Thiocapsa rosea: one gene and its partner. The protein of the gene in region 1 interacts with the protein of each later gene in a pairwise test. Links are inferred from orthologs where the notes say so. Each region holds a gene or a part of one and is shown on either strand. Other genes may lie near its edges.

Evidence for each region. The genes of interacting proteins can lie anywhere in the genome.
Region 2: the proteins of BDD21_RS00275 (region 1) and BDD21_RS09655 interact in binary tests that used the Escherichia coli proteins (3 or more experiments, as listed by UniProt). The link is inferred for Thiocapsa rosea from one-to-one orthologs.

What each region holds. Positions count from the first base shown.
Region 1 is NZ_RBXL01000001.1:47,593-55,133, forward strand. Bases 2,588-5,453 are described here. They hold BDD21_RS00275 (sigma-E factor negative regulatory protein), read right to left. Parts: upstream 4,368-5,453; coding sequence 3,807-4,367; downstream 2,588-3,806. Other genes in these bases: BDD21_RS00265 (SoxR reducing system RseC family protein), read right to left, coding at 2,588-2,844; BDD21_RS00270 (MucB/RseB C-terminal domain-containing protein), read right to left, coding at 2,852-3,823; rpoE (RNA polymerase sigma factor RpoE), read right to left, coding at 4,516-5,094; nadB (L-aspartate oxidase), read left to right, coding at 5,363-5,453. In the rest of the region: BDD21_RS00255 (AI-2E family transporter), read left to right, coding at 1-714; BDD21_RS00260 (DegQ family serine endoprotease), read right to left, coding at 771-2,189; more of BDD21_RS00265, read right to left, coding at 2,365-2,587; more of nadB, read left to right, coding at 5,454-6,991; ppsA (phosphoenolpyruvate synthase), read left to right, coding at 7,346-7,541. UniProt on the Escherichia coli protein: An anti-sigma factor for extracytoplasmic function (ECF) sigma factor sigma-E (RpoE). ECF sigma factors are held in an inactive form by an anti-sigma factor until released by regulated intramembrane proteolysis (RIP).
Region 2 is NZ_RBXL01000001.1:2,172,572-2,177,768, forward strand. Bases 2,338-5,197 are described here. They hold BDD21_RS09655 (trypsin-like peptidase domain-containing protein), read right to left. Parts: upstream 4,402-5,197; coding sequence 3,274-4,401; downstream 2,338-3,273. Other genes in these bases: BDD21_RS09650 (aminoglycoside phosphotransferase family protein), read left to right, coding at 2,338-3,223; BDD21_RS09660 (Nif3-like dinuclear metal center hexameric protein), read left to right, coding at 4,494-5,197. In the rest of the region: BDD21_RS09645 (LPS assembly protein LptD), read right to left, coding at 1-2,037; more of BDD21_RS09650, read left to right, coding at 2,228-2,337. UniProt on the Escherichia coli protein: A site-1 protease (S1P) that cleaves the peptide bond between 'Val-148' and 'Ser-149' in RseA. Part of a regulated intramembrane proteolysis (RIP) cascade.

The DNA of each region.
Region 1 (7,541 bases):
TCGCGCGAGGCCATCCCGGATCTCCTGGACCCCAACAAGGTTGCGGTCGCTGTGCGGTATCTTTTGTCGAATGCCAGCGGTTTCTTCGCCACCGGACTCCTGGTACTGCTCGCCGTCACCTTCATCCTGCTTGAGGCGAATACGCTGCCCGCCAAGCTGAAGGTCGCCTTCCGGATGACGGAGGCGGGTGATGCGCGCATGAAGCGCCTGCTGGACTCGATCAAGCGTTATATGCTGATCAAGAGCCTCACCAGTCTCGGTACGGCCGTGTGCGTGTGGCTCTGGCTGTGGTTTCTCGGCATCGACTTCGCCGTGCTTTGGGCGGTGCTGGCCTTCTTCCTGAACTTCATCCCCGTCGTCGGCAACATCGTGATGATGATCCCGGCGGTCCTGCTTGCGCTGGTGCAGGTGGATGTGTCGACCGCGATCTGGGTGGCGGTCGGTTATCTCGTCATCAACACGGTTATCGGCAATGTCCTGGAGCCCCGGATCATGGGTAAAGGGCTGGGCATCTCGACGCTGGCCGTCTTCATCGCGTTGCTGTTCTGGGGATGGCTGTTCGGCACGGTGGGGATGTTCCTGGCGGTGCCGCTCACGGCCGCCCTGATCATCGGGTTGGACGCGAGCCCGCATACGCGCCCGATCGCGATCTTGCTCGGACCGGCAATCGAGCCCGAGCCGGAACCCGTGCCCGAGCTCGAATCCAAACAATAGTGCGCCGGACGCCTCGGAGTACGCCGCGTACGCTCGGTCTGTTCAGGCCACCCGAATCAGGGCACCCGAACCGCATGAAACATGCGCCCGTCGCCCCGCTGGACCAGAATTGCAACGGACCGACCCGACTGGATGGCATCGAGGATCCGATTGAAACCGACCAGATCCTGAACCGGCTGGTTGTCGAGCATCAGGATCACGTCGCCCGCAATCAACCCCGCCTGCTCCGCGGGTCCGGGCTCGACCCCTTCGACCAGCACACCGCCGGCGACGACGGCCAACTGCTCGCGCTGCTCCGGCGTGATCTCGCCCACGAAGAGGCCGATCCGATTCGCGGACACCTTCTCCGGCTCGCCGGGGCGCGCCGCGATCTGATCCTCTTCCGGTAGCTCGCCGATCTCGATGCCGAGATCGACCAGCTCGCCGACCCTGAGCACTTGCATCTGCACGCGCTCGCCGACCGGTGTCATTCCGACCATCGGCGGCAAGGCGCTCGAGGTCGGGATCTCACGTCCGTTGAAGGTCACAATGATATCGCCCGGCCGGACCTTCGCGGCCTCGGCCGGACTGCCCGGCAAGACCTGTGCGACCAATGCCCCGCGCGGCTGCTTCATCCCGAAGGATTCGGCAAGCTCCCGGGTCACGTCCTGAATCAACACGCCCAGCCAGCCGCGGCTGACGCGGCCCGTGGTCTGCAACTGACCGACCACATCCATCACCACATCGATCGGGATCGCGAACGAGAGTCCCATGAAGCCGCCCGTACGGCTGTAGATCTGACTGTTGACGCCGACCACCTCGCCGTCGAGGTTGAACAGCGGCCCGCCCGAGTTGCCGGGATTGATCGCCACGTCGGTTTGGATGAAGGGGATGTAGTTTTCGCTCGGGAGACTGCGGCCTTTTGCGCTCACGATGCCCGCAGTGGCGGAGGACTCGAAGCCGAAGGGCGAGCCGATCGCCAGCACCCACTCGCCGACCTTGAGGTCCTGAGAGACGCCGATCTTGACCGCCGGGAGCCCCTCGCCCTCGATCTTCAGGAGTGCGATGTCGCTGCGCTTATCGGTGCCGACCACGGTGGCCACGAACTCGCGCCGATCACTGGTGCGTACGACGATCTCCTCCGCACCTTCCACGACGTGGGCGTTGGTCAGCACGGATCCATCGGTCGAGATGATGAAACCAGACCCGAGCGAGCGCGATTGGAGGCTATCGTCCGGAAGGGTGCCGTCTTCGCCGAAGAAATGCCGAAAGAAATCCTGAAGAGGACTGTCCTCCGGGAGATCCGGAACGGAGAACTCAGGCAACTGCGTGGCCGCGACCGGGGCCTGCTTGGTGCTGATATTGACCACCGAGGGGCCGTTCTCGGCGACGAGATCCACGAAGTCCGGAAGCATCCGGCTGGCCGCAAGACCGGGCAGAAACGCGCCGCAGACCAATGCCACGAGGGCGAAGGAGAAGATCGGGATGGGACGCATGGATGCTCCAAGATGAACGGGTTCAATCGGGCGGCCGCGTCGGCCGCAGCAATGCGGACGTTGCGATATCGCGTTGGGGGACTGCCGAAACCGCGTCGGCCGCTTGATAGGCTCGTCCTGACGGGCGGCTTCGCCGGAAGGTCGCCCTATAAGGATCGGATTGCAACGACCTGAATCAGGTCGCCGTTGGAATCCCGACCGGCACGCCCCGCTCGACCCGACAGACCACCGCCTGCTGCTCAGGACGATTCCGTGAACGCGCACTGTAGCCGCGCAGCCAGAGCAGCGCCAGAGCGAAGCCGATCACCGCACCGAGAAGCGCCGCCACATCGGCAAAGCCACCTTCGGCGATCCCGGCAAGTGCGTCTCCCGCAAGCGCACCGCCGAGCAGGCCCGCCAGCGGTGCAAAGTAAACCGCAAAAGAGGCCGAAAGCAGACCCTGCTCGGAGATCCCGAGCATGACCCGCTCGCCGACCGACGCCTGCGCCTGATTCAATGCATCGACATGAATCGCGCCGCGCCCGAAGAAGCGCTCGATCAGCGATGTTCCGCAGGCGCCGTTCGCAGCGCAACCCCCGCAGACCGTGCGCCGCTCGATCCGCACCCGAGCATAGGAACCATCGATCGAGACCACGACACCGGATTCCTCGATCATCGGCGAACTACTCCGGCGTTCTCTCGACATGCCGAGCACCGCGCACGGCGGCTTCGACGGTCGCGGACGGGACCTCGCCGACAGCGGTAATCTGGTAGCCGTCGACTTGCCGACCGGCCGCATGCACGGCGCCGATGTGGGTCGATCCGCTCAGGCCGTCGCGTGTATCGTCTTCGATATAAACGGAATACGCTGAAAGTCTGTCGGTAAAGAGAAAGTGCTCCACCGCCGCACCGCTCGGGTGGTCCATTACGCCGTGGCTGACCAATTGGAAGCCGAGCGGGCGCTCGTCGAAACGCCAGCGGCCCTCCTCCCGGGCTGCCGGGGCGCCGCGCAGCCCGGCGGCCGCATCAAGACTTGCAGGCACGGCCGGAGCATCGGTATCGATCGTAATGGCGGTGAACATCAGCTGCTCCAGCGAAGAGCCATTGCTGTCGATCAGATCGGACTTCAGCGGAAGGAAGGTCTCTTGATCGAGATAGAAGCGGTACCCGTACCTCAGGTCATCGCGTGGGATGATCCCGACCACCTCCGTGTCGCGCCCGGCAACCCGCGCGACCCCTTGGATCTCGATGCGATAATGATCGCCGAGCTGCTCCGGGGCGATGCCGTCGGTGTTCAAAAGCCCGCCGGCTCCGGACGGCCGTTTAACGGAAATCGGATGTCCGTCGGGCAGCACACACATCACCCGATCGCGCTCGCGCGTCACGGCCTTGACCGGACCGCTCAGGGAGAGTAACCGCTCCTGGACCTGTCCCTTCTCGTAGCGATGCACCAGGTGCAGCGCCTCGAGACGATTGTCGTGGGAATAAACCAGTGTACCCTCGTAATTGAGCGACCTCAGTGCCTCTGACATGCGCTGAAGAAGGTCGCTCGCGCGTTGGGTCACCTCATCGGCAAGGCTTGCCTGGGCCAACAGCGAGAGTACGAGGAACAGGCCCAGCCGGGCCGGACAACAGGGATTAACGGCCCGCTTCATAGCCAACGAAGGTCGCATAAGGCAGCATGCCCTTGGCCCCGGTCGTCGGGGCGGTCTCTTGATGGGTCACGAGGTAGAGATCCAGTTTGTTGGCCAGCTCGGGATGGTCCAGATCCCAACGCTTCGCGGGGATCGCAACGGCAGCCGGCTGCGCAGCAAAGGTCGGCGCCGTAGCGGGAACATTCGGCAGCGAGCCGACGCCGTCGAAGAGACTGGGAACCACGAATACCGCAAGAAAGGCGGCCGCTGCAGCCAGCGCAATCCCGGCGATCGGGCGCCTGGCTCTGCGCCGACCGGGCTCCTGGAGGCGTGGAGCAAGGATGACGGGCTCATGGGCGATCCGCTCGCGAACCGCATCGGCAACCCCGCGATAGGATCCTTGGACGGACTCGCCGCGAATCGCCGAACCGATGGCGTGAAAGCGCTCCCACGTACCCCGCAGGTCGGGGTCGTGCACCATCGCATCGACGAGGCGCGCGGTACCGGCGGAATCGAGCACGCCGTCCTGAAGCTCGGAAATGCGTTGTCGTAGCTCGTCGCTCATTGCTGCATGCCTGGGCTGAGAATTCGTGTGTTGGATGGCCGGCACCGCGGGAACAACTCAAGCGCCGCGGTCGGTCGATGAAGCCGCCGAACGGATCCTGCTTCCCATGACGCAGACCGCTCGCTGCCGTTTTGACGCCTAAGAGCCGTCATGGTTCGAGGAGCGGCCTCAACCGCTTGTCGATTGCATCGCGGGCACGGAAGATTCGCGAGCGCACGGTGCCGATCGGGCAGGCCATCGCGGTCGCGATCTCCTCGTAGCTCATGCCCTCGAGTTCGCGCAAGACAATCGCCGTGCGCAGATCCTCAGGGAGGTCGTCGAGCGCACGCTGCACGGTCTGCGCGATCTCGTCGGTCAGGGCAAGACGCTCGGGGGTGCCCGAATCGCGAAGGCGAACGCCCATATCCATCTGCTCGGCGACCTCGGCCTCGACATCGTCCCCCGGAGGACGGCGTCCCTGAGCCACCAGGTGGTTCTTCACCGTGTTCACTGCGATGCGATAGAGCCATGTGTAAAACGCACTCTCGCCACGAAATGCCGGAAGCGCGCGGTAAGCCTTCAAAAAGGCATCCTGGCTGACGTCCATCACCTCGCTCGGATCACGAATATAGCGGGAGATCAGATTCGCCACCTTTTGCTGATACTTCAACACCAGGAGGTCGAACGCGCGCTTGTCGCCGTTCTGGGCGCGCGCAACGAGCACCTGATCGGCGGTGCGCTCAGACATGGACGCAAGCCCTGGCGCTGCTGACCAGCAATTCCGTTGGCATGGACAATTCCCCGATTCGGAAGTTCGTGAGCCCCCTCACGTGCGGCCGAGGCCCCCTAAATAAAGCGACAAACCTTGATCCCGCCCATGAAATGGGTGAGTTTACGGCGAACCGCCCCGATCGCCCAACTCAACCGCAGAGAACGCGGTCGAGAGCATCGCGAAGGGATCGAACCTCAACCCGCCCGCCCCCAACGCCCGTGCGCCCCAAACGAAGGTTCCCAACATGCCAGCCACGCCTCATCGCTACGACGTCCTGATCCTCGGCAGCGGCGCCGCCGGATTAAGCCTCGCGCTGCGCCTGCACGAAGACCTTTCGGTCGCCGTGATCTCCAAGCGCGAGCTCAGGGAAGGCAGCACACTCTATGCGCAAGGCGGCATCTCGGCCGTGCTGGATGCGACGGACTCGATCGAATCCCACGTCCAAGACACCCTGAAGGCCGGCGCCGGGCTCTGTGACCGTCGCGTGGTCAAGCACATCGTGGAGCGCGGACCGGACAACATCCGCTGGCTGCTCGATCAAGGCGTGGAGTTTACACGCGACGAGGCGAGCGCATCGACAGGCGGTTATCACCTCACCCGCGAAGGCGGTCACACCCATCGCAGAGTCATCCACGCCGCCGACGCAACCGGCCGCGCCGTGGCAACGACGCTCGAAGCACAGGTGCGCGGCAAGCCGAACGTGACCCTGTTCGAGCAGCACATCGCCGTCGACCTCATTACCTCCAAGCATCGCCCCGGCAAGAAAGACCATCGCTGCCTCGGTGCCTACATCTTGGATTTGGGCACGGGACAGGTCGAAGTCTACCTTGCACGTTTTGTCGTCTTGGCGACCGGGGGTGCCAACAAGGTCTATCTCTACACCAGCAACCCGGACGTCTCCACCGGCGACGGCATCGCGATGGCGTGGCGGGCCGGGTGTCGGGTGGCGAACATGGAGTTCATGCAATTTCACCCGACCTGCCTCTATCACCCGGAGGCGCGATCCTACCTGATTACGGAGGCGTTGCGCGGAGAAGGTGCGCGTCTGTTGCTGCCCGACGGCGAGCGCTTCATGCCTCGGTTCGATCCACGTGCCGAGCTCGCCCCGCGCGACATCGTGGCCCGCGCCATCGACCACGAGATGAAGCGCCTCGGTACCGCTTGCGTTTATCTCGACATCTCGCACCGGCCGGCCGACTTCGTCATCGAGCATTTCCCGACCATTTACCAGCGCTGCCTGGAGCTCGGAATCGACATCACCACGGATCCCATCCCGGTGGTCCCGGCGGCACATTACACGTGCGGCGGCGTGATGGTGGATGACCGAGCCCGCACCGATCTGCCCGGCCTCTACGCAAGCGGCGAGACCGCGTACACGGGTCTGCACGGAGCGAACCGGATGGCGAGCAACTCCCTTCTCGAGTGCCTGGTGTACTCCGAGCTCGCGGCGAAAGACATCGCAAGCCTGACGAACGAGATTCCGCACCCGCCCGAGGTGATGCCCTGGGACGAGAGCCGAGTGACCGAGCCGGACGAAGAAGTGGTGGTGACACACAACTGGGACGAGCTGCGTCGTTTCATGTGGGACTATGTCGGCATCGTGCGCACCAACAAGCGCCTGCGCCGCGCCAAACGCCGTGCAGATCTACTCCAACAGGAGGTCATCGAGTACTACAGCAAATTCCGAATCAGCAACGACCTGATCGAGCTGCGCAACCTGCTCGAGGTGGCGGACCTGATCATCCAATCGGCGCTGCGCCGGCGCGAGAGCCGCGGGCTGCATTACACCCTGGATTATCCGGACAAGGACGCGACCCAGCGTACCCCGACCATCCTGATCCCGGACAGCTACCGACCACGCAGCGGCGACTGAGCCTGCACCGTTTCGAGCCCGAGCGGCTTCGGCTCGGTGGACTTTGCGCTCGCGCGTCCACCCTACCGGCGGAGATGACGAGCAACACGCGGAAAACAATACTCAAGATTGACTTAGACCGAAGGCGACCATTTTCGAAGTAGGTTATATTGCCGCGTTACGTCGGAGCGCTTACGGAGATCTTTGCGGGCATCAGTGCGCTATCCGATTCGATGCGTCGCCCGACCCGACCGTCGCGCACCTGCGGCACAACGGCACCGCCCCGGTTCCGCCCGCCTCCGATCGCCTCCGATCGGTTCCGCCCGGCTCCGATCGGTCCCGCCCGACATCCCCCGCAATTGGAGAACGATCAAGATGACCGACTATGTCCGCTGGCTGAGCGAGCTCGGAATGGACGACGTCCCCGTCGTCGGCGGCAAGAACGCGTCGCTCGGCGAGATGATCCAGAACCTCACCGACGTGGGTGTTCAGGTGCCGGGCGGATTCGCGACGACCGCCGACGCCTACCGTGAGTTTCTCGCCAAAGACGGACTGGACGAGCGCATCCAAG
Region 2 (5,197 bases), 2.1 Mb from region 1 along the record:
TCCGGTCTGATTGGCGATGGTGCGCGAGGTCAGGCCGAGGGTCAGCCGGTTCTCGTCGCCGATGCGGTCGTAACCCGTGAAGCGGTTCGGGCGAAACAGGCTGGCGAAGGAGAAGTCCAGCGGAGTGGTGTCGAACAAGGGTGCGTTGGACTGGTTCTCGAAGGAGGTCAGCACATAGTAGATCCGCGGCTCCAGGGTCTGGAGTGTCGGTGTGCCGAACCAGGCGGTATCGCGCTCGAAGACGAGGGTGCCGTCCAGGTCGAAGCTCGGGATCGCGTAGGATTGGCGCGCCGGCAGCCCCGGGGTTTGGTCGGTCAGATCGTAGCCGGCGTAGTAAAGACGCGCGCGCGGCAGGATCTGCCCGAAGCTGCGCCGCAGCGGGATGCGCAGGGTCGGAACCGCGACCAGGCGATTGCCGTGGACGCGGCTGCCGTGGTCGAAGAAGTCGTACTGCCCGGTGAGGCTGTACTCGATCAGGTCGTTCCAGCGTTGCGGAAAATAGTCCAGCTCGACGTGCGGCATCTGTCCGTAAGGGCGATTCGCGGGCGGGATCGCGGCGTCGATGGTCTGAAACTGCTGCACGCGCGTGAGTGCACGCCAGCCCTCGCCGGCATAGTAGATGTCGCCGCGCTGAACGAGGTTGCGCAGGCTCGTGGCGTCCAGGCGATTGCCGAAGTCCTGCAGATATTGGTCATCCGAGACCGATGCAAAATCGATTGCGCTCGCCCAGCGCGGGCCGAGCCGCCCCGTTTGCTCGATCCGCAACGCCCCGCGTGTGCCGAGTTCGGTGGCACGACGGTCCTCGGGCAGGACCTCCGCGTTGATCTCCACCTGCTGGAAGCGATCGAGGTAGCGCAGCTCGGTGCCCATCATCAGGCCGCGTGTGCTCATGATGCGCGGGGTGATGGTCGCGTCGATGTTCGGGGCGATGTTCCAGTAGTAGGGGATGCTGACGTCGGTGCCGGTGGTGTTGGACGAGCCGAAGCTCGGAATCAGAAAGCCGCTGCGGCGCCGATCGTCGATCGGGAAGAAGATGTAGGGTGTGTAGAGCACCGGGATCTTGCCGATACGGATGCGGGCGTGATGGGCGTAGCCCATGCCGCTTTCCTGATCGAGCTTGAGATCGCGCGCCTTGATCGACCAATCCGCATTGCCGGGCGGGCAGGTGGTGTAGGTGATGTTGCGATACCGGCTTTGCTGCTCGGAGAGGATCTCGGCCTCCTCGGCGGTGCCGAGCAGATTCGCGCTGCCCGAGAGCCGATAGCGCGCCGTGCCGATCGTACCCTGGCGGGTCAGGACATTGTAATCCGCTTTGTCCCCTTGGATGCGCAGTCCAGGCGTTTCGAGGAAGACATCTCCGCTCGCGTCGAGCCGACCGCTGCGCCGGTCGTAGGTCGACAGATCGGCGACCAGACGTTGATCGGCCTGAACGACATCGACGCCGCCTCTTAACTGAATCACCTCGGTATTGCGGTCGTAGTCGACGCGATCGGCGATGATCTCGACCGGAATGCCTTCCGTGCCCGTCGGGGCCGCGGGGCCGGTGAACCCGGCCGCGCCGGAGCGTGGTCCACAAAACTCCCAGGGGAGATCGGCGTGCAGTCGCGGATCCCAGGCATCCGGCAACTCGAGTGCGCGCGGTGCGAATTCGACGGCCGGAGCATCTGTTTTCGGGTCTAGGGGAGACACGAGCAGGGGCAGGGCGTCATCCGAGTCGCCCCGCGGATCGTGGCGATCGAGCTCCTGCAGCACGCCGCCCTGTGGATCCGGAATCAGAGGTTGCAGCGGCGGCAGGGTAACGGGGGCGGCGATGGTCGCGGCGCTCGCCGTCGGCGTACGCGGGTCTGCGATCCCGATATCGGTCGGACCATCGCGCGGGCCATCGGGGTGAGCGACCGGATCGCCGGTCGGGTCGGGGGCCGGGCTCGGGCGTGCGGCGGTCTGCGATGCGCCGGTCGTCTCGACCGTCGGGCGGTCGTCGGCTCCCGCGGTCGCGGCGACGGCACAGAGGATGATGGCCAGTGAAACGAGGCGCACGTTGGATGTCAGGTCGACTCAAGCCGGCGGCGGTCCAAGGTCGGGGTCTCGGATCGGTGGACGGGTTCGCATGAACCTGCAACCATGGCACATCTGTAGAAGCTCAGCAATCTTGAACCTGTCGCGGGCCGGTCGGTCCGCGTCGCCGACGCGTCTGATCGGGGTGTCCGTGTCTGATCGATATGAGTCTATGCGCCGCTGGGCGGCGGGGATCTTGGGGTCGGATAACTTCGCGCTCGCGCCTGCCTCGTCGGACGCGAGTTTTCGTCGCTATTGGCGGCTCTTTCATGGCGGCACCACGCGGGTGCTGATGGATGCGCCCCCGGAACTCGAGGACTGCGGACGCTTCGCCGATCTGTCGCGACGGTTTCGCGCGGTCGGGCTCAACACGCCCGAGATCCATGCGGAGGATCGCGCCCATGGTTTTCTCATGCTCACCGATTTCGGTGAGCGGGTGTATCTGGGCGAGCTGACCGAGGACACGGCCGAGCGCCTCTACGGCGACGCGCTGGGCGCTTTGGCGATCATCCAGGCGCGCGGCCCGACGGATGGCCTGCCGAGCTACGACGATGCCTTTTTGCGCCGGGAGCTGGGTCTGTTTCGCGAGTGGTTTCTGACGTCGTTGCCGGGCCTCGTGCTCTCGCCGGAAGAATCCGCCGCGCTCGCGCGGGTGGAGGATCGGCTCGTGGCGAGCGCCCTGGAGCAGCCGCGGGTCTGCGTTCATCGCGACTATCACTCGCGCAATCTGATGCTGACCGATGCGGGCAACCCCGGTATCCTGGATTTTCAAGACGCTGTGCTGGGGCCTGTCACCTACGATCTGGTCTCGCTGCTGCGCGACTGCTACATCGCATGGCCGGTCGAGCGCGTCACCGATTGGGCCTCGGGCTATTTCCATCTCGCCCGTGAACGCGGTGTATTTCACGAGGACGATCTCGGGCGCTTTCTGCGCTGGCTCGATCTCATGGGCGTGCAGCGGCACCTGAAGGCCTGCGGGATCTTCGCGCGGTTGCATCGACGCGACGGCAAACCGCACTATCTCGCCGACATACCGCGAACCCTCGGCTATGTGCGCGAGGTGTCGGGCCGTTATTCCGAGCTTGACGGTTTGTCGTGGTTATTGGATGCGCGTGTGCTGCCGTTGTTGGACGACCTGGTCGCGACGGGATCGAACGCCGAGGGCTGAGGTTTGCCTGAGCGGAGCCTGCTCGCAAGGCAGGTGTCGTCGCCGCCCGATTACTCCGCCTGCGGAGGACGGGTGTCGGTGGTGGCGCGTGTGAGGATGCGCTCGCTGCCGCGCCAGACCTCCAGGCTCAAGGCGGTATGCGGGCCGGCGCCGGCGACCGCGTCGAGCAGATCCTGCACCGTGGCGACGTCCCGGTCGTCGATTCGGGTCACCACGTCGCCAGGGCGTAGACCGGCCTGCGCCGCCGGACTGTCGCGAAGGGTGGAGGCGACCAGCACTCCGCGCGCCGAGCGCAACCCGAACGACTCGGCCAGCTCCGGGGTCACGCTGCGCCCGCTCAGACCGATCCATCCGCGCGTGACCTGACCCTGCGAGACGAGCGCGTGCGCCACCTCGATCGCGATCTCGGCCGGGATGGCGAAACCGACCCCCTGCGCCGTTCCGGTCTCGGTGAAGATGGCGGTGTTGATGCCGATGAGCTCGCCCTGTGCGTTCACGAGTGCGCCGCCCGAATTGCCCGGATTGATGGCGGCATCGGTTTGGATGAAGCTCTCGATGCTCGTGATGCCCAGCTCGCCGCGCCCGGTCGCGCCGATGATTCCCATGGTGGCGGTCTGGCCGACCCCGAACGGATTGCCGATCGCCAGCGCCAGGTCGCCGACGCGCAGGGCGCGGGAGTCTCCGATCGGCGCCGTGGGCAGCCCCTGCGCGTCGGCCTTGAGCACGGCGAGGTCGGTATCCGCATCGACCCCGATGAGCGTGAGCGCAAGCGAGCGCCCGTCGGCAAGCACCGCGCGGATGCGATCGGCGTCCTGCACGACATGGCGGTTGGTCAGGATGAGCCCGTCGGGCGACAGGATCACCCCCGAGCCCAGTCCGGTGCGGGAGGCGGCTGCCCCGGGCGGTGCGTGGTGGAGTCCCGGATAGGTCGGCAAGGTCGATCGCGGCGGCCCGAGTTCGGTCTGTGTCGCGAAGATGCTCACGACGGCCGGCGCGACGCGCGACACCGCCCGAGCAAAGGTCGGCAGGTCGTCGCGCAGATTCGCCGCCGTGCCCGCGGTGTCGTGCTGCGCCACCGGGTCCGATCCCGGCGGGGCCAGCAAGAGCGTCACGGCCGAGCCCGAGGCCCCGCCGACGAGGGCCGTGATCAGAAGGGTGGTTGGACCTATCTTGAGCATGCGATTAATCTAAGCGGCCGCGGGGGTCTCCGCGGGGATCTCCGGCGATGGAGCCGAGGGATCGGCTGTTTGTCCGAGCGCGATTCTAAACCATGGTCGATCCTTACGCATTGGTCGCTTACTGCGATCGTTTTCTCGCCGCCGGTGATTTCGATGACTACGCGCCGAACGGCTTGCAGCTCGAAGGCGAGCGTCCGATTACGCGCTTGGCCAGCGGCGTGACGGCGAGCGAAGCATTGATCGAGGCCGCGATTGCATGGGGTGCGGACGCGATTCTGGTCCACCACGGGTGGTTTTGGAAGAACGAGGCGCCCTGTCTCGTCGGGATGAAGGGGCGGCGCGCAAGGCGATTATTCAAGGCCGGAACCAGCCTGATCGCGTATCATCTCCCGCTCGACGCGCATCCGCAGGTGGGCAACAACGCCGCCTTGGCTGCGCACCTCGGGTGGGTCGATGCCGAGCCCGTGGCGGATCGCCGAGGGGTCTTGTGGTCGGGGCGTTTGAACTTCGGGTGCTCGCCGGAGGTCTTCGCTGCTCGGGTCTCGGAGCGCTTGGGGCGCCCTGCGACCCTGATCGCCGCGGGCCGAGAGCGGATCGAGCGGATCGCTTGGTGTACAGGCGGCGGCCAAGGATACATCGAGCAGGCGGCCGCGCTCGGCGTCGATGCCTATGTGAGCGGAGAGATCTCGGAGCAGACGACCCACGCGGCGCGCGAGCTCGGGGTCGCCTTCATCGCGGCCGGACATCATGCGACCGAGCGCTATGGGGTTCAGGCCCTGGGTGCGCACCTTGCCGA